3 regions of the Paeniglutamicibacter sulfureus genome follow, and region 3 is predicted to be linked to each of the others. Evidence: riboswitches for the same ligand, from Rfam matches in the RefSeq annotation. Region 3 holds a riboswitch; each other region holds the start of a gene.

Region 1 (7,992 bases), 560 kb from region 3:
CTGTCCGAGCCGGTGCTGACCCGGGCGCTGTGCCATATTGACAATGCCTACTGGATACCAAATATCCGGGTTCACGGCCGGGTCGCCAAATGCCACAAGACCTCGCAAACGGCTTTCCGCGGTTTCGGGGGGCCACAGGGCATGCTGGTCATGGAGGACATCCTGGGCCGGGTGGCCCCGCAACTGGGGATGAGTGCCAGGGAACTGCGTCGTCGAAACTTCTACGTACAGGGGCAGGACACCCCGTACTACCAACCGGTGCGACACCCCGAACGGATGGAGGCCGCCTGGCAGCAGCTGCTGGACGGTGCGGAGATTGAACGTCGCGAAGCCGAGATTGCCCGATTCAACGGGAGCCATGAGCATGCAAAGCGGGCCTTGGCCCTGACACCGGTGAAATTCGGGATCTCTTTTAACCTCACCGCGTTCAACCAGGCCGGCGCCCTGGTGCTGGTTTACAAGGACGGATCGGTGCTGGTGAACCACGGTGGCACTGAAATGGGGCAGGGGCTGCACACCAAGATCCTGCAGGTGGCAGCCACCACCCTCGGAGTCCCCCTCGATAGCGTGCGGATCGCACCGACTCGTACCGACAAGGTTCCGAACACCTCGGCTACGGCGGCCAGCTCGGGCAGCGACCTGAACGGCGGGGCCGTGAAGGATGCGTGCGAGCAGATCCGTGAACGGCTCGCCGAGGTAGCGGCCGTAAAGCTGGGTGTTCCCGCCCACGAGATCAGGTTTATCCGCGGTACGGTCTCCAGCCTCAGTGGACGCGAATCCATCGGCTGGAATGAACTGGTTCATGCCGCTTACTTCCAGCGGGTCCAGCTTTCGGCAGCAGGTTTTTACCGGACCGAAGGGCTGCACTGGGACTTGGACATCATGAAGGGGGAACCGTTCAAGTACTTCGCCTATGGGGCGGCGGCCAGTGAAGTGGAGGTCAGCCGTTTCGACGGTTCGTACACCTTGCGCCGGGTGGATGTGGTGCACGACGTGGGGGATTCGCTCTCCCCGCTGATTGACCTGGGACAAATCGAAGGCGGATTCGTGCAGGGGACGGGGTGGCTGACCCTGGAGGACCTGCGTTGGGACACCAGCGACCGGCCCACCAGGGGACGGCTGGCGACTCAGAGCGCCAGCACCTACAAGATCCCGAGCCTGTCGGAAATGCCCGAGGTCTTCAATGTCTCGCTCCTGGACAAAGCCCATGAAGAGGGTGCGGTCTATGGTTCCAAGGCCGTGGGTGAGCCCCCACTGATGTTGTCACTTTCGGTGCGCGAGGCCCTGCGCCAAGCCATTGCCGGTTTTGCCGAGCCCGGAACCAGTGTGTGCCTGGCTTCGCCGGCCACGCCCGAAGCGGTGTTTTGGGCGGTTCAGGCGGCCCGCGAGCACAGTGCATTGATCAGCGGGCGATCATCATGACCTGGATTGATGCGGTGATGCGGCTGCGGTCCCAGCGGGTCCCGGCGGTTTTGATCACCGTGGTTGGTGTGCGCGGGCATGCACCGCGCGAGGCCGGAACCAAGATGGTTGCCACCATTGACGAGCTTTTTGAAACCATAGGTGGCGGCAACCTGGAGATGACCGCGGTGACACGGGCCCGGCAAATGCTCACCGAGTCGCTGCACGTGCCCGAAACAATGACCTTGCGGCTGAATGACAAGGCTCCGGCGACCTACGGTCGACAATGCTGTGGAGGAGAAGTGACGATCTTGCTTGAACCGATGGCCGTACCCCCGACGGTGGCGATCTTTGGCGCTGGCAATGTGGGTCTTGAACTTGCCCGCATTCTTTCTCGGCAGGACATTGAACTGTATTTGAGCGATTCCCGCGAGGAAAACCTACAGGGGCTGAACGCACTTGAACCGGCAGTGGCGCGGATTCATCCGAAACTGGCCGTCATTGGCGAAGAAGTGCTCAGTCGGTTGCCTGGTGGAACACACGTGCTGATCATGACCCATGACCACGCCGAGGATTTCCACCTATGCGATGCTGCGTTGCGGCATCCGAATCTTGGCTCGATCGGCCTGATCGGGTCCAACGCCAAATGGCAGCGATTCCGCAAGAATCTTGCGCAAAGCGGACATGAGGAAGCTGTGATTGGGAGGATCGACTGCCCCATCGGAGATCCTGAGGTCGTGGGTAAGGATCCGGCCACCATTGCGGTGAGCGTAGCAGCCGACCTTCTCAAACGCATGATTAAGGTCAACGCCGTCAAGGTCTGATCACCAGCCGTCCGTCCCCGCGGGTGTGGGGCCGCAAACGGCGATATCCAATTAATTCCCATTGAACCGCCGACAACGCCGAAAATAACGCGACTGCAGTACCTAGTCTGCCTCGGGCTGTGCCCCAAGGACGAAGTGGCGCCCCGAGATGCCGGTGACCTCGATCTTCACCCATGATTCCTTTTGAGTGGGGATCCAAGGGGATACCCCGGAGCTGCGGGCCACTTCGATTTCCTTGCTGGTTTGCAAGTGGTGTGCCTGGCCGTGCACGACCACCGACCACGCTTCGTCGGAGAGGATGCCGTCGGCTTCGAACGCGACCGCATCGTGTACCGTGAGGGCCGCAAGTTTTTCGCCCGGCCCGGTGCGGAGATAGATGGTCTTGTCCAACAGACCGAAGTTCACCGGGAAGATATCGATGGTGTTGCCCACGGCGGTTGCCAGCCGGCCGTGGCTGGTCCTTCCGAGTAGGCCCCAAGACTCCTCATCTGTCAGCGTTAGCACGGGCTGGTCTGCATCATGGTTGAACATCATGCCCCCACACTTCTATGAAGTATGAATAAATACCAGTGTGTCGAGGATTGCCGCCTTATTTCATGCCATGGCGGCGCGTCATCCTTTCGATCCACCGCATGCCACCAGCTCATGAAAGACTGGGGATCATGGTCAAGGAAACAGGATCAGAACGCGCCCGGCACATCGCAGCACGCTTCGAGGATCGCCTTTACGAGCTTCGCGCAGAGAGCGCCCGCGAACGCGGGCTGATCCCTACGGTGCTGCCCTACACTGGATACGGCTTGTCGGATCCGGAGAACGGCTGGGTGCGCATCTTCGCCCGGGTGCTGCTGGCCAAGCCCGGCGCCTTCGAAGACGGGCGCCACCTCGCGAAGGTCATCACGGACGGCGTGCGGGGCTGGCGTAACTTCATGTCACCGATCCTGCCCCACGGCGAGATCGAGGCCCACATCAACGGCGAACGCTTCAAGGTGCAGGCAGACCGCGGGGGAGTGGTCGATGTCCGCGTGGCCGCCTCGCTGGAACCCGGCTGGAACGAGATCAGCCTGCACGTCGAGGGTGGGCCCACCGTCACCGCGCCGATTGTGGTCGTTGACGGGAAGCAGGAGTTCGGGGTGCTCTCGGACGTGGACGACACCGTGGTGGTCACCGCGCTGCCGCGCCCGCTGCTGGCGGCGTGGAACTCGTTCGTGCTCTCCGAGCACGCCCGCCTGGCCACACCGGGGATGCCGGTGATGATGGAGCGGCTGATGCGAGACAAGCCCGGAGCCCCCACCTTCTATCTCTCCACCGGTGCCTGGAACGTCGCCCAGACCCTCACCCGATTCCTCTCACGCAACCTCTACCCGCAGGGCCCGTTGTTGCTGACCGACTGGGGAGCCACCGAGCGCGGCTGGTTCCGTTCGGGCATGCAGCACAAGGCCGACCAGTTGCGCCGCCTCGCCGCCGAATTCCCGAACATGAAGTGGCTGCTGATCGGCGACGACGGCCAACACGACCCCTATCTCTACGCCGAATTCGCCCGCCGCTATCCCCGCCATGTCGAGGCCATCGTCATTCGCCAGCTGACCCCCTCCGAGGCGGTGCTGGCCGGTGGGCGCAGCCAGGGGATCCTGAATTCCACCCCCGGAGTGCCCTGGGTCTACGAGCCAGACGGGTCGCGCATCGCCGAGAAGCTGGAGGGCCTGGGCATCATCAGCCCCGACGATCCGGCAAGGATCGACTGAATGTCCGGACACAAGATCCGCGTCGAGGTCCCCATGCGCTGGGGAGACATGGATGCCTACGGACACATCAACAACGTAAACCTGGTCCGCATGATGGAAGAGGCGCGCATCGCCGGCTTCGGGGTGCCCGGCGGCACCGGAAAGCCCGGCATCATGCCGCAGGTCGACCTGTTCTCCACGGTCCCGGAAAACACGCAGATCCTGGTCGTCGAGCACCGCGTGCGCTACCTCAAACCGTTGGACTACCGCAACGTCCCGGCGCACGTGGATTTGTGGATCAGCACCATCAAGGCCGCGAGTTTCGACATCAGCTACGAGTTCCACGATCCGGTGGACGGCGGGGTGTGCGTTCGTGCTGCAACCACCCTGGCATTCTTCTCCGTTGACGAGCAGCGATTGCTTCGACTTAGCCCGGGGAACAAGGAAGCGCTGGCGCAGTACGCGGCCGACCCGATTTTCCGCTAATGCTTTCTCTTTCCGGACGCAATGGACAATCGTTGCCGTGCAAGGCCTAATGCCCAGCCCCGCCTAGGAACACGTCGAACCGTCACATTGAGACAAGCCTTGGACTCTCCCGTGCAATGCGTTGCTATTGTTCGGAGCATGAGCACCGAAACTGCACCTCAGGCAGACACCGTGTCCTTGGACGGCCGAGTATTCTGCGGCGTTGAGAATTCTGCAACAGGAGAAGTAGGGCAATCCACCACATTTACCTACCACCAAGATCACGAAGTGGTTTGGGCAGAGTACTCCGGTGGTGCAGTCGTCCGAGGCTATCTCGTCGGCACTCGCAATGCGGATAAATTGAACTTTCGCTACGTTCACCTTGGCGCTAACAAGGAAACCTCAACCGGAGTTTGTGAATCGGTCATCGAGGTCCTTGACGACGGTCGGGTACGTTTCCATGAATCGTGGGCATGGGAATCCCGACCGGAAACGGGAAACAGCATTGTCGAAGAGCTGAAGCAATAGCCCGTTCTAAACCACCGAAAAAGGGGTGGCCCGCCAAGCACCGGTGGACTGCGACCGCCAACTTTGGGTCCACGGCCGTCTCAGCCGCCCGGAATCCTAGGAAAGTTGCAGGTTGCCCGTCAGGGACTCGAAGTCGCGGGCCAATTCCTCATCGCGCTCGAAGGTACATGCAGAGAGCGGTTCGGTGCTGAAGGAAAAGTAGCGCAGCCCGGCACTGTGGCGCGGATCGGCGGGAAGCGCAATCGCGTTGCTGTGGAAATTCACCCGCCCAAGTGAAATCCCCGGAGCCGGCTGCGGCGCAATGCGCAGCAGCTGCACAATGACCGGCAGGTCGTGGGCGAACACCTGGTGGTGGGTGCCTCCGGCAAAGACATGCAGTGTCAGGCCCTGGGTCAGGGACATCGCGACCTCGATGTCAGCGGGCGCCCAAAGCGTGGGGCGGGCCATGAGGCTCCTGATCGCCCGGGGATTGGTGCGGTGTCCGGAGTGGAACGAGGTACAGGTGTCGATGGAACGTGACTCATTGCGCAAGGTGGTGGCGCCTTTCGTGTGCTCTTGTCCCCAAGGCAGCGGCTGCTGCCAGGACCGCTTCGTCATCCGAACCACCCTTGAAGCATGGGGTTGGTGTCGCGCCGGGTCGGAGCCCAAAGCTGACGCGTATCTCGTGAAGCTAATTTCATCCTACCAAACGCCCGGTGACGTTTTAGAGTGAGTGAATGAGACTCATCTTGATCCGCCACGGGCAGACAGCCTCCAATGTGGCCCAGGCCCTGGACACCGCGGCCCCCGGCGCGCCGCTGGACGAGACCGGCCTGGCCCAGGCACGGGAACTCGTCCGGAGGCTCGGTGCCGAGGATGTGGACGCGGTCTTCTCCTCGCCGTTGCTGCGCGCCAAGATGACCGCAACGCCCTTGGCCGATTCCCGCGGACTTGTCCTTGCCGAGCACGTGGGGCTGAGCGAAATCTCCGCCGGTGACCTGGAGATGCGCAACGACCCCGAGGCCCAACTTGCCTACCGCGACGTGTTTTTCCGGTGGCTTTCCGGCGACCTTGCCGCCAAGGTTGCTGGCGGCGAGGATGCGCACACGGCACTGGATCGATTCAACTCGGTCATCGAACAGGCGCGCGCAGCTGGGACCGGAAAGCTGGTCGTGGTCAGCCATGCCGCAATGCTGGTGACATGGCTTGCCTCCCGAAGCACCAACTTCGACCCCGGCCTGCTGAGCCCGCTGCCACTGGCCAACACCGGAGTGGTGACGCTGGATGCGGTAGCAAGATCGCGGTGGACCATGCGCAGTTGGCAGGACCGGCGTCTGGACTAGAAAGTCCCGTTCTGCAACCGGCGATGCCGCCCGCACGGCGCCGAAACGTCGTGGGGGCGGCAATTCAGGATCGGCGTCAGTCCTCGAAGGAAAGCTTCGGCGGGGTGGTGCGGAAGCCCTTGGTGCGGATGGCCAAAAAGCCGATTCCCGCGGCGAACCACATCAGTCCCACCACAAGACTGACGCCGGAGAGCGAGGTCCACAACCAAATGGTCAGCGCGAATCCCACCAGGGGCATGAGCAGGTAGAGCAACACCGAACGGGCACCGCGCGCCTTAGCATCCATGAAGAAGGTCTTGATGACCGAAAGGTTCACCATGGAGAACGCAACCAGGGCCCCGAAGCTGACCACCGAGGCCGCAGTCTCCAAGCTGACGAAGAGGTAGGTCAGCGACACCGCGGAGACCACGAGGGTGGCATAGACGGGGGTGGAAAAACGGCGATTGAGCATGCCCATGCGGCGCGGCAGCAATCCGTCACGACCCATGGAGTACAGGATTCGGGTCACGCTGGCCTGCGAGGCCATGGCCGAACCAAATGACCCCACAACGTAGACCGCCACAAAGATCGCGGTGAGCACCGAACCGCCGACCCCTGCCATGAGCTCGACGCCCGCGGCATCCGGATCGGTGAAGGTGGTGTGGTCCGGGTGGATCAATGCCCCGGCCCAGCCAACGACGATGAAGATCAGGCCGCCGGCCAAGGTGGTGAGCACGATCGCGGCGGGAATCGTCTTGCCGGGATTCCTCGCATCCTCCGACAAGGTCGAAATAGCATCGAATCCCAGGAACGAGAGCGAGAGGATGGCAGCGCCGGAGAAGATCGGGCCCAGGCCGTCGGCGCCAAAGGAGAACGGTGCCAACAGGCTTGGGGCATCGGCGTTGATGACCTGGTTGAGCACCAGCGCCACGAAGATGCCGATCATGAGCACCGAGGAGGCGACCACCGTGGCGCTGAGCCGGCCGATGAACTTGATGCCGATGATGTTCAGGCCCAGCACCAGCACGAGGGACACCAGCGAGAACGCCCAGGCGGGGACCGCAGGGAACTGCGTGTTGAGATAGATGCCGATGAGCAGAAAATTGATCATCGGGATGAACAAGTAGTCGAGCATCAGCGTCCAGCCCGTGGCAAAACCGACAGTTCCGCCGAAGGCCTGCTGGGTGTAGGCGTAGGCGGATCCGGCCTGCGGCACCGCCCGGGACATCTGGGCGTAGCTGAAGGCCGTGAACAGCATGGTCACCAGTCCCACGATATAAGCGGCCGGCAGATGTCCGTTGGTCACCCCGGTCACCACGCCGTAGGTGGTGAACACCGTGACCGGCGCCATGTACGTCAGTCCGAAGAGCACCAGGAAAGGTATGCCCAGGACCCGCTTGAGCTCAGTGGGACGGGCGCCGTGTATGCTGCCGGATGCCGGAACATGAGCCGAGATCTTGGTATTCATCGTATTCCGTCCAATGCCGGTTCGGGTGTCGTCAGGTGGGTGGGTTTGCCGGCAAGCCAGGTGCCAAGGACCTTCACGCCGGCCACGTCGTGTTCCGCGATGGAGCGTGGATCGCTCTCCAGCCAGACCAGGTCCGCGATCTGCCCCGCTGCCAGGGTTCCGCGTTCGTGGTCGGCAAAGGCCTGGTAGGCGACCTGGGCGCTGTAGGAGTCCAGGGCATCGACAACGCCGTAGGGGGCCCCGGCCAGCGGAGGAATGTCGGGGTCGGACAGCCCTGTGCGGGT
Region 2 (7,992 bases), 350 kb from region 3:
CGTGCACTGGGTGCCGGTGCGGCCGCCCTGGTCCTGGTCGCGGCACTCGCGGTGGCCCCCGGGACGCTGGCCGAGCGCGAGATCGCAGCACAGGAACGCGCTGTCGCCACCCTGCTGGCCGCCCCTCCGGCAGGGTTTGGCGCGGCGTCGGTCCCGGCCGGTGCCCCCGCCTACCTGGAGGGCCAAAAACAGATCGTCCCGGTCCCCGCCGACGCAGAGCACGACCTGCCCGACCTGGGAGAGTGCGTGCAAAAACCGAAGTCACCTATCACCGTCGAATGCGCCAAGGGCGCCAAGGACGGATCCCTGACCGTGGCCCTGGTGGGCGACTCGCATGCCACGCATTGGTACCGGGCGATGGAAGAGACCGCCAAGGAGCAGGGCTGGACACTGCTGACCTACCTGAAGAACTCCTGCCCGTTCAACGCCACCAAGCGCACCGCCGAGGCCGACGGCAGCATTTCCTGCCACCAGGCAAACGAGGACACGCTGGAGCGCATCCTGGAACGCGGGGACGTGGACGCGGTGTTGACCAGCCACTGGGCCGGGGCCACCTTCGAAAAGGGGGCCGCAGAGGGTTTCGCCGAGTATTGGGGCAAGCTCGAGGACGCCGGCATCCGGGTCTACCCGATCATCGACACCCCGCGACCCGGAACGAAGTCCTATGCACGGGACTGCGTGGCGCAGAACCCGGACGAACTTGCCACCTGCGGCGCCCCGGTGTCCGAGGCCTTTGAGGCCAATGACTACACGCTGGCCGCGGCCGGGTTGGAGCCACGTGCGGGGGTGCTGGATTTCTCCGACCAGTTCTGCGCTGACGGATTCTGCCCCGCCGTCATCGGGAACGTGTTGGTATACCGGGACAAGCACCATGTCTCTGACACCTATGTACGGACGCTGGCCCCGGTCTTCGGCGAACGGCTTGAGGCGTTGCTTCGCGCCGACGGGCTTATCGACCCCGAGCGGTGAGCCCGGGTGATGCACCGCACCCGGCGTAGTCGGGCGCGGCAGTGATTTTCCGCTAGAATGGTTGAGGCTGTTTCTGCCGCGCCCGGCAATCGGGTTGTGGCGACAGCAAATGCAAAGAACCTCCTGTTGCGGAAATGCCGTGACCGTTTAGCCCAAAGGAGGTGGGTTCACATGCGTGCTTATGAATTGATGGTGCTGATCGACCCCGAGGTCGACGAGCGAACCGTTGAACCAACCCTCGGTAAGTTCCTCGATGTTGTCCGTAACGATGGTGGAACCATCGAGAACGTTGACATCTGGGGCCGTCGCCGCCTGGCCTACGACATTCAGAAGAAGAATGAGGCCATTTACGCGGTAGTTAACTTCACCGCCACCCCCGCTACTTCCGCAGAGCTTGATCGCCAGCTGGGCCTCAATGAGACCATCATGCGCACCAAGATCACCCGCCCGGAAGAGGCAAAGGTCGTTGCAGAGTAATTCTGCTCTTCGATCTTCGTAGAACAACACTTTAGGAGGCTCCAATGGCAGGCGAGACAGTCATTACGGTTATTGGTAATTTGACCGCTGACCCGGAACTGCGTTTCACCCCGTCAGGATCGGCAGTGGCGAACTTCACCATTGCTTCGACCCCGCGAACCTTCGACCGCCAGACCAATGAATGGAAGGACGGCGACACGCTGTTCCTCCGTGCGTCGGTGTGGCGTGAGGCTGCCGAAAACGTCGCCGAGACGTTGACCAAGGGCATGCGCGTCATCGCCCAGGGCCGCCTCAAGTCGCGTTCCTACGAAACAAAGGAAGGCGAAAAGCGTAACGTCACCGAGCTTGAGGTCGATGAAATCGGCCCGTCGCTGCGTTACGCTTCCGCAAAGGTCACCCGCACCCAGCGCTCCGGCGCCGGCGGTGGTGGTGGCTTTGGTGGCCAACAGAACGCAGGCGCAAATGCCGGCGGCTTCAGCGGTGGCAACCAAGGCGGCGGCGGTGGATTCGGTGGCGGCAACGCTGGCGGAAACTCCGGCGGCGGCTGGAATGCACCGGCGAACGATCCATGGGGTGCTCCTGCCGGAGGAAACAACGGCGGATGGGGCAACCCGGGTTCCGACGAACCACCCTTCTAAACAAAATTATTCACCATCCCGCAGAAAATTCTGCGGGCTCCACCTGATAAAGGAGCTCCACGATGGCTAAGGCTGAACTCCGTAAGCCCAAACCAAAGTCCAACCCCTTGAAGGCCGCTGACATCACTGTCATCGACTACAAGGACGTAGCATTGCTGCGCAAGTTCATTTCCGATCGCGGAAAGATCCGCGCCCGTCGCGTTACCGGTGTTTCCGTACAGGAACAGCGCAAGATCGCACAGGCCATCAAGAACGCGCGTGAAGTAGCCTTGCTGCCTTACTCCGGCGCTGGCCGCGGCTAAGGAAGGTATACCAACATGGCAAAGCTCATTCTGACCCACGAAGTTACCGGCCTCGGTGCCGCAGGCGACATCGTTGAGGTGAAGGACGGTTACGCACGTAACTACCTTCTCCCGCGCGCCTTTGGCATCACCTGGACCAAGGGCGGTGAGAAGCAGGTTGAGTCGATCAAGGCCGCCCGTGCTGCTCGCGCCGTTGCTTCCCTGGAAGACGCCAAGGCACTTGCCGCTTCGCTTTCCGCCAAGCCGGTCAAGCTGACCGTCAAGGCCGGCGCTACCGGTCGCCTCTTCGGCACCGTGAAGACCGACGACATCGCCAAGGCTGTTGCAGCCGCCGGCGTTGGCGCGATCGACAAGCGCAACATCGAGATCAACGACCACATCAAGTCGACGGGTAACTACACCGCGACCGTGCGTCTGCACACCGATGTCTCCGCAACCGTTTCACTGCAGGTTGTTGCCGCAAAGAAGTAATTCCTTGTGCACCCGCCGTCTTGTGTGACGGCAAACCACTGTGGACCCCGCCCTCGGCGGGGTCCATAGTGGTTTAAGGCCTCCTCTGGTGCATCGGGTCTGGCGCCGGGCGTTCCCGTCGAGTAGCTTGGCCAAATGGGGCAGTGCCCTCCTGGATGGACTGCCACGTCGAATCCCGGGAAAGGGCAGCCAAACAAGCGAGAAGGCGCGGTCATGAAGCTGGTATTAACGGAGTTTGTGAGTCTCGACGGGGTGTCGCAAGGCCCCGGGTCTCCCGAGGAAGACACCACCGACGGATTCACCCAGGGCGGATGGTTCGTCCCGCACATGGACGAGGCCTTCATCGAACAGGCCGCGCAATGGCTCGGCGAAGCGGACGGGCTGCTGCTTGGCCGCCGCACCTATGAGGCATTTGCCAGGGACTGGCCGCAAATCACCGACCCGGACGACCCCTTCACGGTGCTCATGAACTCCCTGCCCAAGTACGTGGCCTCGCAAACGCTTGGCGAGGGAACCTGGGATCCAACCACCATCCTCTCCGGTGACGTGGCGACCCGGGTTGCCGACCTCAAGGCGCGCCCCGGCAAGGAGCTGCAGATCCACGGGAGCGCCAGGCTTGCCGCTTCATTGCTCGCCGAGGGGCTGATTGACGAGCTGCGACTGGTGGTGGCGCCGGTGGTCCTTGGCCATGGAAGGCGACTCTTCCCGGAGGGAGGCGCACCCACAGGACTTCGGCTCTCCAGCACCACGAGCACCCCGGGCGGGCTTGCCATCCTGGTCTACGAGCGCATCGGCGATGCGTCCTATGCGACTTATACGGGAGTTTCGGACCTCTCGTAGGTGGAAGAGGTGCCGGCCACCGCGTTTGTGGCACGTATGCCAACCATAATTCCGGGCCATGTCATCGTCTTCTTCGGCCCCAGAGCTGTCGTCCACGCGTTCGGGAACGAATGCGGGCGTCTCGGGCAACTGTGGCACCATCGAGGCAAATGATCGCACAATCTTCGATTCTTACTCTTCGTGACTTCGTATGTCGAAACAAACTTTGACGAGACGTAATTATTTCTTCTAACGTTGGTGAAGAATCAAGAGTGTCAACGTAAGGCCCTGGCCCGTTGGCCGGCAACCCTCTCACGGTAGTGGGGTGCTCCAGGTGATGATTCGGCCTACCGGAACCCCGGAGGCAAGTACCGCACACCTCGTTGGTTGGCGCGTGTGTAGCACGCACCGCGATGGTGGGCCGAAGCCGAAGGATTGAGCACCATGACACTCACCTCTGACCTCACCCCCGACACCCTGCGCAACGTCTTTGCCCAGCATCCATCCGGCATTGCCGCACTCTGCGCCATCGTTGACGGGCAACCGCAGGGAATCATTGCCTCGTCCTTTACGGTTGGCGTCTCCATGGATCCGCCGCTGGTGATGTTTGCTGTCCAGAACACCTCGAAGACCTGGCCGTTGGTGCGCACCAACGGGCGGATCGGGGTTTCAGTGCTCAGCGAAAAGAACGAGGGCGTGTGCCGGCAGATCGCTTCAAAGTCGGGGGACAGGTTCGCCGGGCTTCGTCTTGATTCGACCGATGAGGGTGCGCTGTTCCTGCATGACGCCACCCTGTGGCTCGATTGCTCCGTCGAGCAAGAGGTTCCTGCAGGCGACCACCATGTGGTGCTGCTGCGCGTGCACGGCCACCAGACGCACGACAACGCCCACTCACCGCTGGTGTTCCACGGTTCGGCATTCCGTCGCCTGGATGCCGAACAGCTGGTCTCCTAGGGAACCTGAAATGCGAGGGCTCAGCCTCCGTGGTACCGAATCCATGATTCGATGCCACGGGGACTGAGCCCTTTGCCTTTGCCAACACGTTTTCCTAAGACGAGTGGTGCACCACGCCAGTCATGTACCGGTAGCCGTCACGGGCAAGCCGGGCGAGTACGTCCAGGTCGACGTCGGCAAGCTTGTTCACATAGAGGCACGATGCCCCGCGTTTGCACTTGCCCAATTTCTCCAATAGGGGGCCGGCGGTCGGTGCAATGGTCAGCCCGTAGAGGGCAAGGTTCGCCGCCCTCGGGGAGAAGCCGATGGCACTGGCATCCCCTTCGCGCCCCGATTCGTACTTGTAGTGGTAGCTGCCGAACCCAACGATTGTCGGGCCCCACATAACCGCGGGCTCTCCGCTGACCTCTTCCATCATCCGGAGCAAGACCTCGGCATCCGCGCGCCTAGTCGGGTGTGACACTGCCGATATGAATTGAGCCGGGTCAACGGCTGTCGGTGCGGTCTTGTTGGCGCTCATGCGGCCCAGTATGTCAGTCGTTGGTGATCTCCATCAATCCCCGATATCCCCAGATCCGCGGGAAGTTCCGGCGTGTCTGTGGATAGCTTGTGGGTAACTATGAAATGGTGGCCAATCCAAGCCCGGAATCCCGGGGTTTTTGTGTGTATAACCGACTTTTCCGCGTGTAGAGGATGTGGATAAATACTTTGTATCCACAGGGGTTGATCTACATAATGCCTAGTCAAAGTCTTATTGTGGAGAGGAAATTGGTGTAATCCACAATGTTCTCCCCAGACTGTGCACACAACACGCCGCAAGGTTCACAGGTTATCCACACGGCCTGTGGATAACCGTGTTGGGTTTGTGGGAAAACAGGTCTATGGTGACAGTGTTCCCCACCTATTTCCACAGGTTCGCGGTGCCCTACGGCACGTGTGAGTTTGAACCTAACGAATCGTCCGTGCTCCTTGAGACACTGAATAGGTAATGATGCGGAAAACTTGGGAACCCGCGCAGCTTGAAGGGAAAAACCCGTGTCGCTAGCCAGCACCGAAACCAGCTCCGATTCACATGGATCGGACTATGGACGCACCCCGCCGCAGGACCTCGTAGCCGAGCAAAGCGTACTGGGCGGCATGATGCTGTCCAAGGATGCCATCGCGGACTGCGTGGAGGTGCTGCGGGGACTGGACTTCTATCGCCCGGCGCACGAGGCCATCTACGAGGCCATCATCGACCTCTACGGCCGCGGTGAGCCGGCCGACGCCGTTACGGTCTCGGACCTTTTGACCAAGCGCGGCGAGATCACCCGGATTGGCGGTCCGGCCTACCTGCACACGCTCATCCAGTCCGTGCCCACCGCTGCCAACGCCGGCTTCTATGCCGAGATCGTTCGCGAACGTGCGGTCCTGCGCCGCTTGGTTGATGCCGGTACCAAGATCGTGCAGCTCGGATACTCGCAGGACGGCGAAGTCGACGCCATTGTGAACGAAGCCCAGGCCGAGGTCTACAAGGTCGCCGAACGCAGGACTGCCGAAGACTATGTCCCGCTGCGCGACATCATCGAGGGCACCGTCGATGAAATCGAATCCGCCGGCAGCCGCGGCGAGGGCGTGATCGGTGTTCCCACCGGAATCTTCGAACTCGACGAGTTGACCCAGGGGCTGCATGGCGGCCAGATGATCGTTATTGCTGCACGTCCCGCGGTGGGCAAGTCGACCTTCGCACTGGATTTTGCCAGGTCAGCGTCCATTAAGAACAACATGACCTCCGTTTTCTTCTCCCTGGAAATGGGACGCAACGAAATCGCCATGCGCCTGCTGTCGGCCGAGGCGAGCATCGCGCTGCAGAACCTGCGCAAGGGTACGATCCAGGACGAAGAATGGTCGAAGATCGCCACCACGATGGGCAGGCTCAACGACGCTCCGCTGTTCATCGACGATTCGCCGAACATGTCGCTGATGGAAATCCGCGCCAAATGCCGCCGGCTTAAGCAGAAGCACGACCTCAAGCTCGTGGTGCTGGACTACCTGCAGCTGATGAGCTCGGGCAAAAAGGTCGAGTCGCGACAGCAGGAAGTCTCCGAATTCTCGCGTGCGCTGAAGCTGTTGGCCAAGGAGCTCGACGTTCCGGTCATCGCGCTGTCGCAGCTGAACCGTGGTTCGGAGCAGCGTACCGACAAGAAGCCGATGATCTCCGACCTCCGCGAGTCCGGTTCCATCGAGCAGGATGCCGATATGGTCATCCTCTTGCACCGTGAGGACATTTACGACAAGGAGTCGGCGCGTGCCGGCGAGGCGGACGTGATCGTGGCCAAGCACCGTAACGGTCCGACCAAGACCATCGTTGTCGCGTTCCAAGGCCACTACTCGCGCTTCAACAACATGGCACAGGACGGAATGGGCTAATTCCCACCGCATGGCGCCCGGCGGGCGGTTGCCCTCCCCGTTTCGGGGCGGAGCAACCGCCCGCTTTCGTTTGGCGTTCCCGAAGCGATCCGCCGAGGCACGTGCGTGGGTCCAGCGCTTGTCCGTCGATCATGGGTTGCGCGAAATCACTGCATGAATAGTCGTTATGCGATAGCGTGGCGCCATGTTGATGTCCATGCAGGCGTTGATGTGGGGCACCGTCGCCGGGTCTGCGCTGCTGCTCGGTGCCGCCGCGGCCTGGTGGTTGGAGATTCCGCGGAAAATCGTCTCGAGCGTTATGGCGTTCGGCGCGGGAGTCCTGATTTCCGCCCTCGCCTTTGAACTTGTGGTCGAGGCCGAGGAAGTCGGCGGACTGGGGGCCACGGTGATGGGTTTCCTGGCCGGAGCCACCATCTATGTCGGCGTAAACTCCCTGCTGGTGCGGTTCGGAGCCGAACACCGACGCCGGGGCAAGGTCGCCACGAGGGCCGGAAGCCGCGATGGCGCAGCGCCGAACGGGGGAGCCGCGGTAGCCCTCGGAGCATTGCTGGACGGCATTCCCGAGTCCATCGTGCTGGGTGTGGGATTGCTTTCCGGCACCGCCGTCAACCCGACCATGCTGGCGGCCATCTTCATTTCCAACGTGCCCGAAGGGCTGGCGAGCACGGCCGACATGAAGCGTGCGGGCAAGGGGCCGAAAGAGATCTTTGCGATCTGGGGGAGTATTGCGCTGCTTTCAGGGCTGGCCGCCATGATCGGCTTCCTGGCTCTCGACAACGCCCCGGGCGAGGTCATCGCGGTGGTCACCGCGATCGCAGCGGGCGGCATTCTGGCGATGCTCGCCGACACCATGATCCCCGAGGCCTTTGAGGAACAGCACATGCTCACGGGATTCATTGCTGCGCTTGGTTTCCTCACGGCGCTGATCCTGCATTACGGCGCTTAGGCGCGGG
Region 3 (7,992 bases):
GACGTAAGAGCCCCTTACTGTTCTTCCTGATCCTGCTTGGGCCAATCGAAGAGCGAGGGGCATTTCTGCGCCCGGCACCGCCGGGACCCGGCATTTTTGCCGGCCGCGCTGAATCGAGCAAGGGGGAGGATCCCATGCCAGCAATCGTGATCGTCGGCGCCCAGTGGGGCGACGAAGGCAAGGGCAAGGCCACAGACCTTTTAGGTGGCCAGGTTGACTACGTTGTAAAGCCAAACGGCGGCAACAACGCAGGTCATACAGTTGTCGTTGGCGGTGAAAAGTATGAGCTCAAGCTCCTTCCCGCCGGTATTCTTTCGCCAAATGCCATCCCGATCATCGGCAACGGCTGTGTGGTCAACCTCGAGGCGCTCTTCGAAGAGATCGAGGGACTGGAGGCACGCGGTGCCGATACCTCGAAGCTGCGCGTCTCGGCCAACGCGCACCTGGTCGCCCCGTACCACCAGACCATGGACAAGGTCACCGAACGCTTCCTGGGCAAGCGCGCCATCGGCACCACCGGGCGCGGCATTGGCCCGGCCTACATGGACAAGATCGGGCGCCTGGGCATCCGCGTGCAGGACGTCTTTGACGAATCCATCCTGCGCCAGAAGGTCGAGGGCGCACTGCGCCAGAAGAACGAACTGCTGGTCAAGGTCTACAACCGCCGCAGCGTTGAGATCGACGAAATCGTCGAGTACTTCCTCTCCTACGCCGAGCGCCTGCGCCCGCTGGTCATCGATGCGACGCTCGAGCTGAACAATGCGCTGGACGCCGGCAAGGTCGTGCTCATGGAAGGCGGCCAAGCCACTTTCCTGGACGTGGACCACGGCACCTACCCGTTCGTGACGTCTTCGAACCCGACCGCCGGCGGCGCCTCGGTCGGCTCGGGCATCGGCCCAACCCGTATCAGCCGCTCGATCGGCATCATCAAGGCCTACACCACCCGCGTGGGTGCAGGGCCGTTCCCGACCGAGCTCTTTGACGACATGGGCGAATACTTGCAGAAGACCGGCGGGGAATTCGGCGTGAACACCGGCCGTCCGCGCCGTTGTGGCTGGTACGACGCAGTGTTGGCCCGCCACGCCTCGCGCGTGAACGGCTTCACCGACTACTTCGTCACCAAGCTCGACGTGCTGACCAACATCGAGAAGATCCCGGTGTGCGTGGCCTACGACGTTGACGGGGTGCGCCACGACGAGATGCCGATGACGCAGACCGACTTCCACCACGCCAAGCCCGTCTTCGAATACTTCGACGGCTGGACCGAGGACATCACCGGTGCCCGCACCCTCGATGACCTGCCGGAGAATGCACGCAACTACGTGCTGGCGCTCGAAGCCATAAGCGGGACCCGTTTCTCCGCCATCGGCGTGGGACCGGACCGCGAGCAGACGATCGTCCGCCACGATTTGATCAACGACTGACAGCGACGCGCTCGGGCGCGGTGTGGGGCAGGATGAATGACATTCACCTGGCCCGGCACCGCGCCCTTGCCGTGTCCGGGGCACGGATGCCGTCTTGACCCGTCTCGAGATGCCGAACCGTCCCCCTGTCGACCGTTTTGCCGTCACATTCTTCGGGTCGGGGCAAAAATCACTGCAGCTGACTCGCCGAGTTGGCGATTGTCGTTAGGCTGGGTGAAAGAACTCAGCGACGAAGGGAATCGCCATGAAGGTCAGCGTTGGTCAATTTGCCCCCACAGGGTCGGTCACCGACAACTTGGAAACCATGGAACGACTGGTTGCCAAGGCGAAGGCCGAGGCCGCTGACCTGGTGCTCTTTCCCGAAGAGGCCATGCTCGCCGTTTCCCAGGTGACGGGCCCGTTGAATGACGCCCTCGAAGGGAACTGGACCAAATTCGTCCAGCAGCTTTCCTTCATGGCCGCCGAGCACAAGATTGCCATTGTGGCCGGGGGATACGAGCAAAGTGGCGACGAACGGCCCTACAACACCCTGGTGGTGCTCGGAGAGGATGGCGCGATCCTGGGGACCTACCGCAAGATCCACCTCTACGACGCATTCTCCTACCAGGAATCGAAGTCGATCAAGGCCGGAGATGTTGCCGAGGTCCCCGTCTTCGAAATCGCCGGCATGAAGGTCGGGGTGTTCACCTGCTATGACCTGCGTTTCCCGGAAATCGCCCGGAGGCTGGTCAACGAGGGCGCCGAACTGTTGCTGGTGGCCGCCGCCTGGTTCAAGGGCGAGCACAAGATCGAGCACTGGGAAACCCTGTTGCGGGCACGCGCGATCGAGAACACGGTGTGGGTCGCGGCCGCCGGAACCAGCTCGGGCCACACCATCGGCCACTCGGCGATCCTGGATCCCATGGGTGTGCCGATCGAGTACCTGGGCGACGATGCCGAGGGCTTGGTGACGACCGATGTCACGCGCCGGCGCATCGACGAGGTGCGCGAGTTCCTGCCGGTGCTGGCCAACCGCAGGCTGTAGGAAAAGGAATGCCCGGGAGCCCGTGCGTGTGCCGTCCAGGCGCCCGCACGGGCTCCCTTTGCGTCTCCCGCGGGCAGTCTGAACCCGGCCGCCGAAGCGCCGGCCGCGACCCAACGAATTTCACAGTTCTGGGCATGTACGCTTCGGGTTCCGCCCACTACTATTGGTGCTCGATGTAACTCCAATTAGGCAGGATAGGGCAGTGGGCACCACCGACACGCAAATGAATGAAGCCATCATCGAGGAATGGGCCGAGGCAACGGCGCAGGCCTACAACGACTCATTGTCCGGCCTGGACCTGGCTCGTGTGCCGAAGGCTGTGCGGGCCTTCATTGAACTGTATGGGCAGAGCAAGGACATGACCTTCAACGCCGACTACTCACCGATCGACTACTTCGAGGAACACCCTGCCTCGGCGATCGGAATCATCCTCGACACCCCTGAGGCCCTGGAACTGTTGGACGACGACGAGGAAGAAGCGCTCGAGGACATCCTCGGCTTTGCCGAGGCCTGGGCGGAGTTCGATTCAAACCAGCAGCCGGACCTCGGGGTTTCCGAGGCCGACGACGAGGACGACACCGGGTGGTAACGAGAACCATGGGCCGCCCCTGAATTGCGGGTTGCCTACGGGAATCGCTCGGGCCGTCCCGCGGGTTCCCTCCAATGGGAAGGGTCCGTGCCGGAAACCATGGGGTTTCGGGCACGGACCCTTCGCATGGGGCAGACTGTCTTGCTAGGCGAGCAACTGGCGCTTGGAGGAGATGACGCCGGTGTTGAACCCGGCCAGGCGCAGCCCGCCGTGGAAACGTGCGTGTTCGATCTTCACGCACCGGTCCATCACCACATTCAGGCCGTTGGCCTCGGCCTTGGCCGCGACCTCCTCGTGCCAGGAACCCAGTTGCAGCCACAGGGTCTTGGCCCCCACGGCGATCGACTCGTCCAGGACGCCGGGCAGGTCGTCGTGCTTGCGGAAGACCTCCACCAGGTCCGGTGTCTCCGGCAGGTCGGCCAGCGACTTGTAGACCGGCTGGCCCAGGATCTCATCGAGCACCGGGTTGACGAAGTAGACCTTGTACTTGGAGGAGGACAACAGGTAGGTCGCCACGAAGTAGCTGGCGCGCGAGGGCTTGTTGGAAGCGCCCACGATCGCGATCGACTTCGTGTTGCGCAGGATCTCGAGGCGTTCGGCCGCGTTCGGGCCTTCCCAGGTGCGGGTATCCACGGCGTTGCTCATTACTTGGCTCCCGTCACGGCGGCCGCGCGGGCGGCGTCGATGGAGCAGGCTGCCCCGTCGTAGGCTTCCTCGGCCGGGGCGTCGGCCACCAGCTGCGAGGCGGTCAGGGCCTGGTCCAGGTCCCAGAGGATGTCATCGATGTCTTCCAGTCCCACCGAGAAGCGGATCAGGTCCTCGGGAACGCCTGCCGCAACCAGCTGGTCGGCGGAGAGCTGCTGGTGGGTGGTGGAAGCCGGGTGCAGCACCAGGGTGCGCACGTCCCCGACGTTGGCCAGGTGGCTGGCCAACTGCAATGCCTCGATGAAGGCACTGCCGGCGGCGCGGCCGCCCTTGACGCCGAAGCTGAACACGGAGCCGACGCCCAGGGGCAACAGCTCCTGGGCACGCTCGTAGTGCGGGTGGGAGGGCAGGCCTGCGTAGTTCACGTAGGAAATGCGCGGGTCGGCCTCCAGCCATGCGGCCACGGCCTTGGCATTGGCCAGGTGCGAGTCCATGCGCTGGGGCAAGGTCTCGACGCCCTGCAGCAGCTGGAACGCGGACTGGGCCGGCAGTGCCGGTCCGATGTCGCGCAGCTGCTCGCTGCGCAACTTGGTCAGGAAGCCGTACTCGCCGAAGTTGTCCCACCAGGAGACGTTGCCGTAGGAGGCCACGGGCTCGGTCATCGCGGGGAACTTGCCATTGCCCCAGTTGAAGGTGCCGGCCTCCACGACGATGCCGCCGAGGGTGGTGCCGTGGCCGCCGAGGAACTTGGTGGCGGAGTGGATGACGATGTCGGCACCGTGCTCGATCGGGCGCAACAGGTACGGAGGGGTGAGGGTCGAATCGACAACCAGCGGGAGGCCCGCGGCGTGGGCGACCTCGGCCAGGCCCCTGAGGTCGGCGACGTCGCCGGAAGGGTTGGCCACGACCTCGGTGTAGACCGCCTTGGTGTTTTCCTGGATGGCGGCGGCGAACTCGGCCGGATCCGTGGAGTCGATGAAGGTCGTCGACACCCCGAAGCGACGCAGCGTCACGTCGAGCTGGGTGATGGTGCCGCCGTAGAGCTTGGAGGAGGCCACGATGTGGTCCCCGGCGCCTGCAAGTGCGGCGAAGGTGATGAATTCGGCTGCCATGCCCGAGCCGGTGGCCACCGCGCCGATGCCGCCTTCGAGGGAGGCGATGCGCTCCTCGAATGCCGCCACCGTCGGGTTGCCGATGCGGGAGTAGATGTTGCCGTACTTTTGCAGCGCAAAGAGGTTCGCGGCGTCGTCGGAATCCTTGAAGACAAACGACGTGGTCTGGTAGATCGGAACTGCGCGCGAGCCGTGCTCGGCGTCAGGGGTGCCGCCGGCGTGCAGCGCGCGCGTGCGGAATCCAAATTGGTGTTCGGCCATGAGGGTGGCTGACTCCTTGCGTATACGGCTGGGGCAGCCCTGGGTGCGGACTGTCCTCGCCTGTGGTGGGGCGGGTGGTGCTTCTCCCGGATGAATGCGGCGCCGAAGTGCCCTCGGGGAGGGGTTTCCCTGCGGGCGCATCGACACCCAAGATCGCTGGTGCGTTCTCCATCGTTTCTGGCGGTAGCACCTTGTCCACCGGAGTGTGGAAGGTTGCTGCGGCGTCGTAGAGCCAGATCTCTCGGCCGCTCGGGATGGGGGTCTGGGATCCATTGTGGCAAGAAAATTGCCTGTAGCCAAAGAATATGTGCTTAGGTTGCGTCCGGGGGGATGGGAATCGAAGGATCTGCACCGGATCCCGGCGGCGTTCCTGCCCGGTTAGGCTTGTGGCCATGAGTGCAACCTTGGTTTTGGTCCGTCACGGTGAAACGGCATGGAATGCCGAAGGTCGACTTCAGGGTCAGACGGATATTCCGCTCAATGAGCTGGGACGTGAGCAGGCGCGTGGCGCGGGCCGGGAACTGGCAACCCGCCACTGGGATGTACTGGTCTCATCGACGCTTGGCCGCGCAGCGGAAACGGCGGAACTCATCGGGCATGACCTGGGGTTGACGCTGACCGAAAAATTGGGCGGTCTCCAGGAACGCCACTACGGCAATGCCGAAGGCCGTGTGGTCCGCGACCTGCCCCGCGAGGAGATCGACCTGCTGCTGCACTCGGCAGAGCCCGAGGAAGACGTGGTGAAGCGCGGGATTTCCGCCCTCAGTGAGCTGGTGCTGCGTTACGAGGGCAAGAACATCATTGCCGTGGCCCACGGGACATTGATCCGACTGACTGTTGATGAGCTGCAGGGCGGCGTGCGAACCAAACCGCTGCGCAATGGCCAGATCGTCGAAGTGGACATCAGCCTGCTGCAGCGGCACCTGTCCGCCGCCGCACACTAGGAAATTCCGCCCTCCAACATGAACCACGTTGGCATGGCTGGAACGTCCTTGGCGACCCCCTGGCCTTGCGCCGCGAGGGCCGATGACCTCCATGCCCGCCATCCATGCTTCCGAGGTCACCTCCTGGAACCAGCCGGCTAGGCGTCGATCACCAGATCGGTCCGCGCGGTCGAGCAACACGGCAGGAACTTGCCGGCCTCGATCTCCCGTGCGCGGATCCCGCCTTGGTGGTTCATCTCAACATCACCGGAAAGCTTCACGATCTTGCAGGAGCCGCACATGCCTTCCTGGCAGTTGGCGCCGATCCTGACTCCGGCTCGCTGGGCAATGCCGAGGATCTTCTCCTCGGGGTCGATGCGCACGTTGATGCCGGTGCGCATGAAGGACAGGGTGAGGCTTCCGGTGCCGACGGTGTCGAATGCCGAAACGTCGGGGGCGGAGGGTTCCGCTGTTTCTGCCTCGGCGGCCGGAACCTCGGAATCGACGGGGTCTGGTTCGGCAAAGTCGGGATCGGCCGCCTGGAGCGGCAGTCCCGTGGCCTCCAGCGGGCCCTCGTCGTCGTAGGCCGGTTCGTACATGCCTAGGGCGGAAGGCTGGCTTTCGTAGTAGTCCTCCGCCGAATCGGAGATTTCCTCCGCGATTTCCTCGGCAATCTCCTCCGCCAGGGCAACCTCTGTCTGGTATTCCAGGGTCGTCTCGCAGTCTCCGGAGAAGAATTCCATGTGGATGGAGGTGTCGTCGACGCCGACCGCGGCAAGCAGTTCGGACACGTTGTTCAGGTAGCCCTCGGGGCCGCAGGCGTAGACCTGGCGTCCGTTGGCATCTGGCGCCACCTCATCCAGCATCGCGGTGGACAGCCGTCCGGTGAGGCCTTCCCAGTCCGCGGGCGCGCTGCGGTCGCCCAGGGAGAAGTGGACGGTGACGCGCGAATCCACGGTGGCGATGTAGCCCAGTTCCTGGTGGAAGGCGAAGCCTCCGGGTGCGGCACCGTGATAGAGCACCACCACGTCGGCCTGTCCGGGCAGCGAGTGGATGGTCCGCAGCATGGACATGATCGGGGTGATGCCGGAGCCCGCGGCCAGCAGGAGGTAGCGCGCCCGCCGGTCGGCGTCGGGCAGGTGGAAGGCGCCGACGGGTCCGAGCATCTCGAGCACCGTGCCGGGTCCGACGTTTTCGTGCACCCACGGCGAGACCCGGCCGGCCGGGTCTCGCTTCACCGTGATGTCGAAGGTCCACGGTTTCGTGGGCGAACTGGACAGGGAGTAGCTGCGGTCGATCGGGTCCCCGCCCTCGCCGTTCACGGGGAAGGCGATGTTCACGTATTGACCCGGGCGGAACGCGAGGGGCGCGCCGTCTGCGCGGCGGAACACGAAGGTCAGCATTCCACCGACTTCCGGAACAATCTCGACGCATTCGGCCAGGAACTCCTGCGGGTGCCAGGGGCCCAGGGCGCGCGCGGCACTGGCCGGTCCCTCGGTGCTGCCCAGCACGCGGTTCCACGGCATTTCCAGGCCGCGGATGCGCTGTGGCTCCTGGTGGGGCGCGGTAATGGTCGTGGTCTCGGCCATGATTGTGGGCTCAGTCGCGGTCATGGTCACGACAGGTGTTCCTGCACGCGCTGGATGTACCAGTTGATGAATGCCTCGACCTGGTATTCGCTTTTCATGTACGGGCCGGGTTCGTAGGCGGGGCTGCCGGCTCCCTTTTGGCAGAGTTCGACGAATTCCTTGTCCTGCAGGTTGGTCTGCTTCCAGGTGTGCGTGAGCTTCTCCAGGTCGTAGTCGTCGCCTTCCACGGCATCGTCGGCGACCAGCCAGGTGGTGCGCACCAGGGTTTGGTGCTCGTTGACGGGGAACACTGCGAAGGTGATGACATGGTCGCCGAGGAAGTGGAACCAGCTGTTGGGTTGCAGGTGCATCGAGCAGCGGCCGAGGCGGAAGTCGCGCAGGTCCCCGAGCAGCTTCTTGGAGAGTCGGTGTCCGTCGGGGGAGAA

The links. A riboswitch is a leader RNA that binds a small molecule or an ion and turns the genes downstream of it on or off. The one in region 3 is predicted to bind S-adenosylmethionine.
Region 1: another riboswitch for S-adenosylmethionine. It lies ahead of ABD687_RS17535 (hypothetical protein); the one in region 3 lies ahead of ABD687_RS15130 (O-acetylhomoserine aminocarboxypropyltransferase/cysteine synthase family protein).
Region 2: another riboswitch for S-adenosylmethionine. It lies ahead of ABD687_RS13540 (flavin reductase family protein); the one in region 3 lies ahead of ABD687_RS15130 (O-acetylhomoserine aminocarboxypropyltransferase/cysteine synthase family protein).

The regions. Positions count from the first base shown of each region.
Region 1 is NZ_BAAAWO010000001.1:3,867,677-3,875,668, forward strand. Features, by position in the region: gene xdhB (xanthine dehydrogenase molybdopterin binding subunit) at 1-1,422, shown strand, start outside; gene xdhC (xanthine dehydrogenase accessory protein XdhC) at 1,419-2,225, shown strand; gene ABD687_RS17515 (pyridoxamine 5'-phosphate oxidase family protein) at 2,328-2,759, opposite strand; gene ABD687_RS17520 (App1 family protein phosphatidate phosphatase) at 2,888-3,967, shown strand; gene ABD687_RS17525 (acyl-CoA thioesterase) at 3,968-4,432, shown strand; gene ABD687_RS17530 (avidin-fold protein) at 4,571-4,939, shown strand; gene ABD687_RS17535 (hypothetical protein) at 5,036-5,470, opposite strand; SAM riboswitch class IV at 5,486-5,609, opposite strand; gene ABD687_RS17540 (histidine phosphatase family protein) at 5,656-6,261, shown strand; gene ABD687_RS17545 (APC family permease) at 6,338-7,708, opposite strand; gene ABD687_RS17550 (amidohydrolase) at 7,705-7,992, opposite strand, start outside.
Region 2 is NZ_BAAAWO010000001.1:2,958,434-2,966,425, reverse strand. Features, by position in the region: gene ABD687_RS13570 (acyltransferase family protein) at 1-969, shown strand, start outside; gene rpsF (30S ribosomal protein S6) at 1,141-1,446, shown strand; gene ABD687_RS13560 (single-stranded DNA-binding protein) at 1,491-2,084, shown strand; gene rpsR (30S ribosomal protein S18) at 2,147-2,386, shown strand; gene rplI (50S ribosomal protein L9) at 2,402-2,857, shown strand; gene ABD687_RS13545 (dihydrofolate reductase family protein) at 3,071-3,697, shown strand; SAM riboswitch class IV at 3,941-4,053, shown strand; gene ABD687_RS13540 (flavin reductase family protein) at 4,121-4,630, shown strand; gene ABD687_RS13535 (DUF1801 domain-containing protein) at 4,725-5,150, opposite strand; gene dnaB (replicative DNA helicase) at 5,666-7,039, shown strand; gene ABD687_RS13525 (ZIP family metal transporter) at 7,224-7,985, shown strand; gene ABD687_RS13520 (SRPBCC family protein) at 7,982-7,992, opposite strand, start outside.
Region 3 is NZ_BAAAWO010000001.1:3,308,041-3,316,032, forward strand. Features, by position in the region: gene ABD687_RS15110 (adenylosuccinate synthase) at 135-1,424, shown strand; gene ABD687_RS15115 (carbon-nitrogen hydrolase family protein) at 1,669-2,448, shown strand; gene ABD687_RS15120 (hypothetical protein) at 2,651-3,037, shown strand; gene ABD687_RS15125 (CoA-binding protein) at 3,182-3,682, opposite strand; gene ABD687_RS15130 (O-acetylhomoserine aminocarboxypropyltransferase/cysteine synthase family protein) at 3,682-5,055, opposite strand; SAM riboswitch class I at 5,221-5,316, opposite strand; gene ABD687_RS15135 (histidine phosphatase family protein) at 5,448-5,999, shown strand; gene ABD687_RS15140 (ferredoxin reductase) at 6,137-7,567, opposite strand; gene ABD687_RS15145 (aromatic ring-hydroxylating oxygenase subunit alpha) at 7,594-7,992, opposite strand, start outside.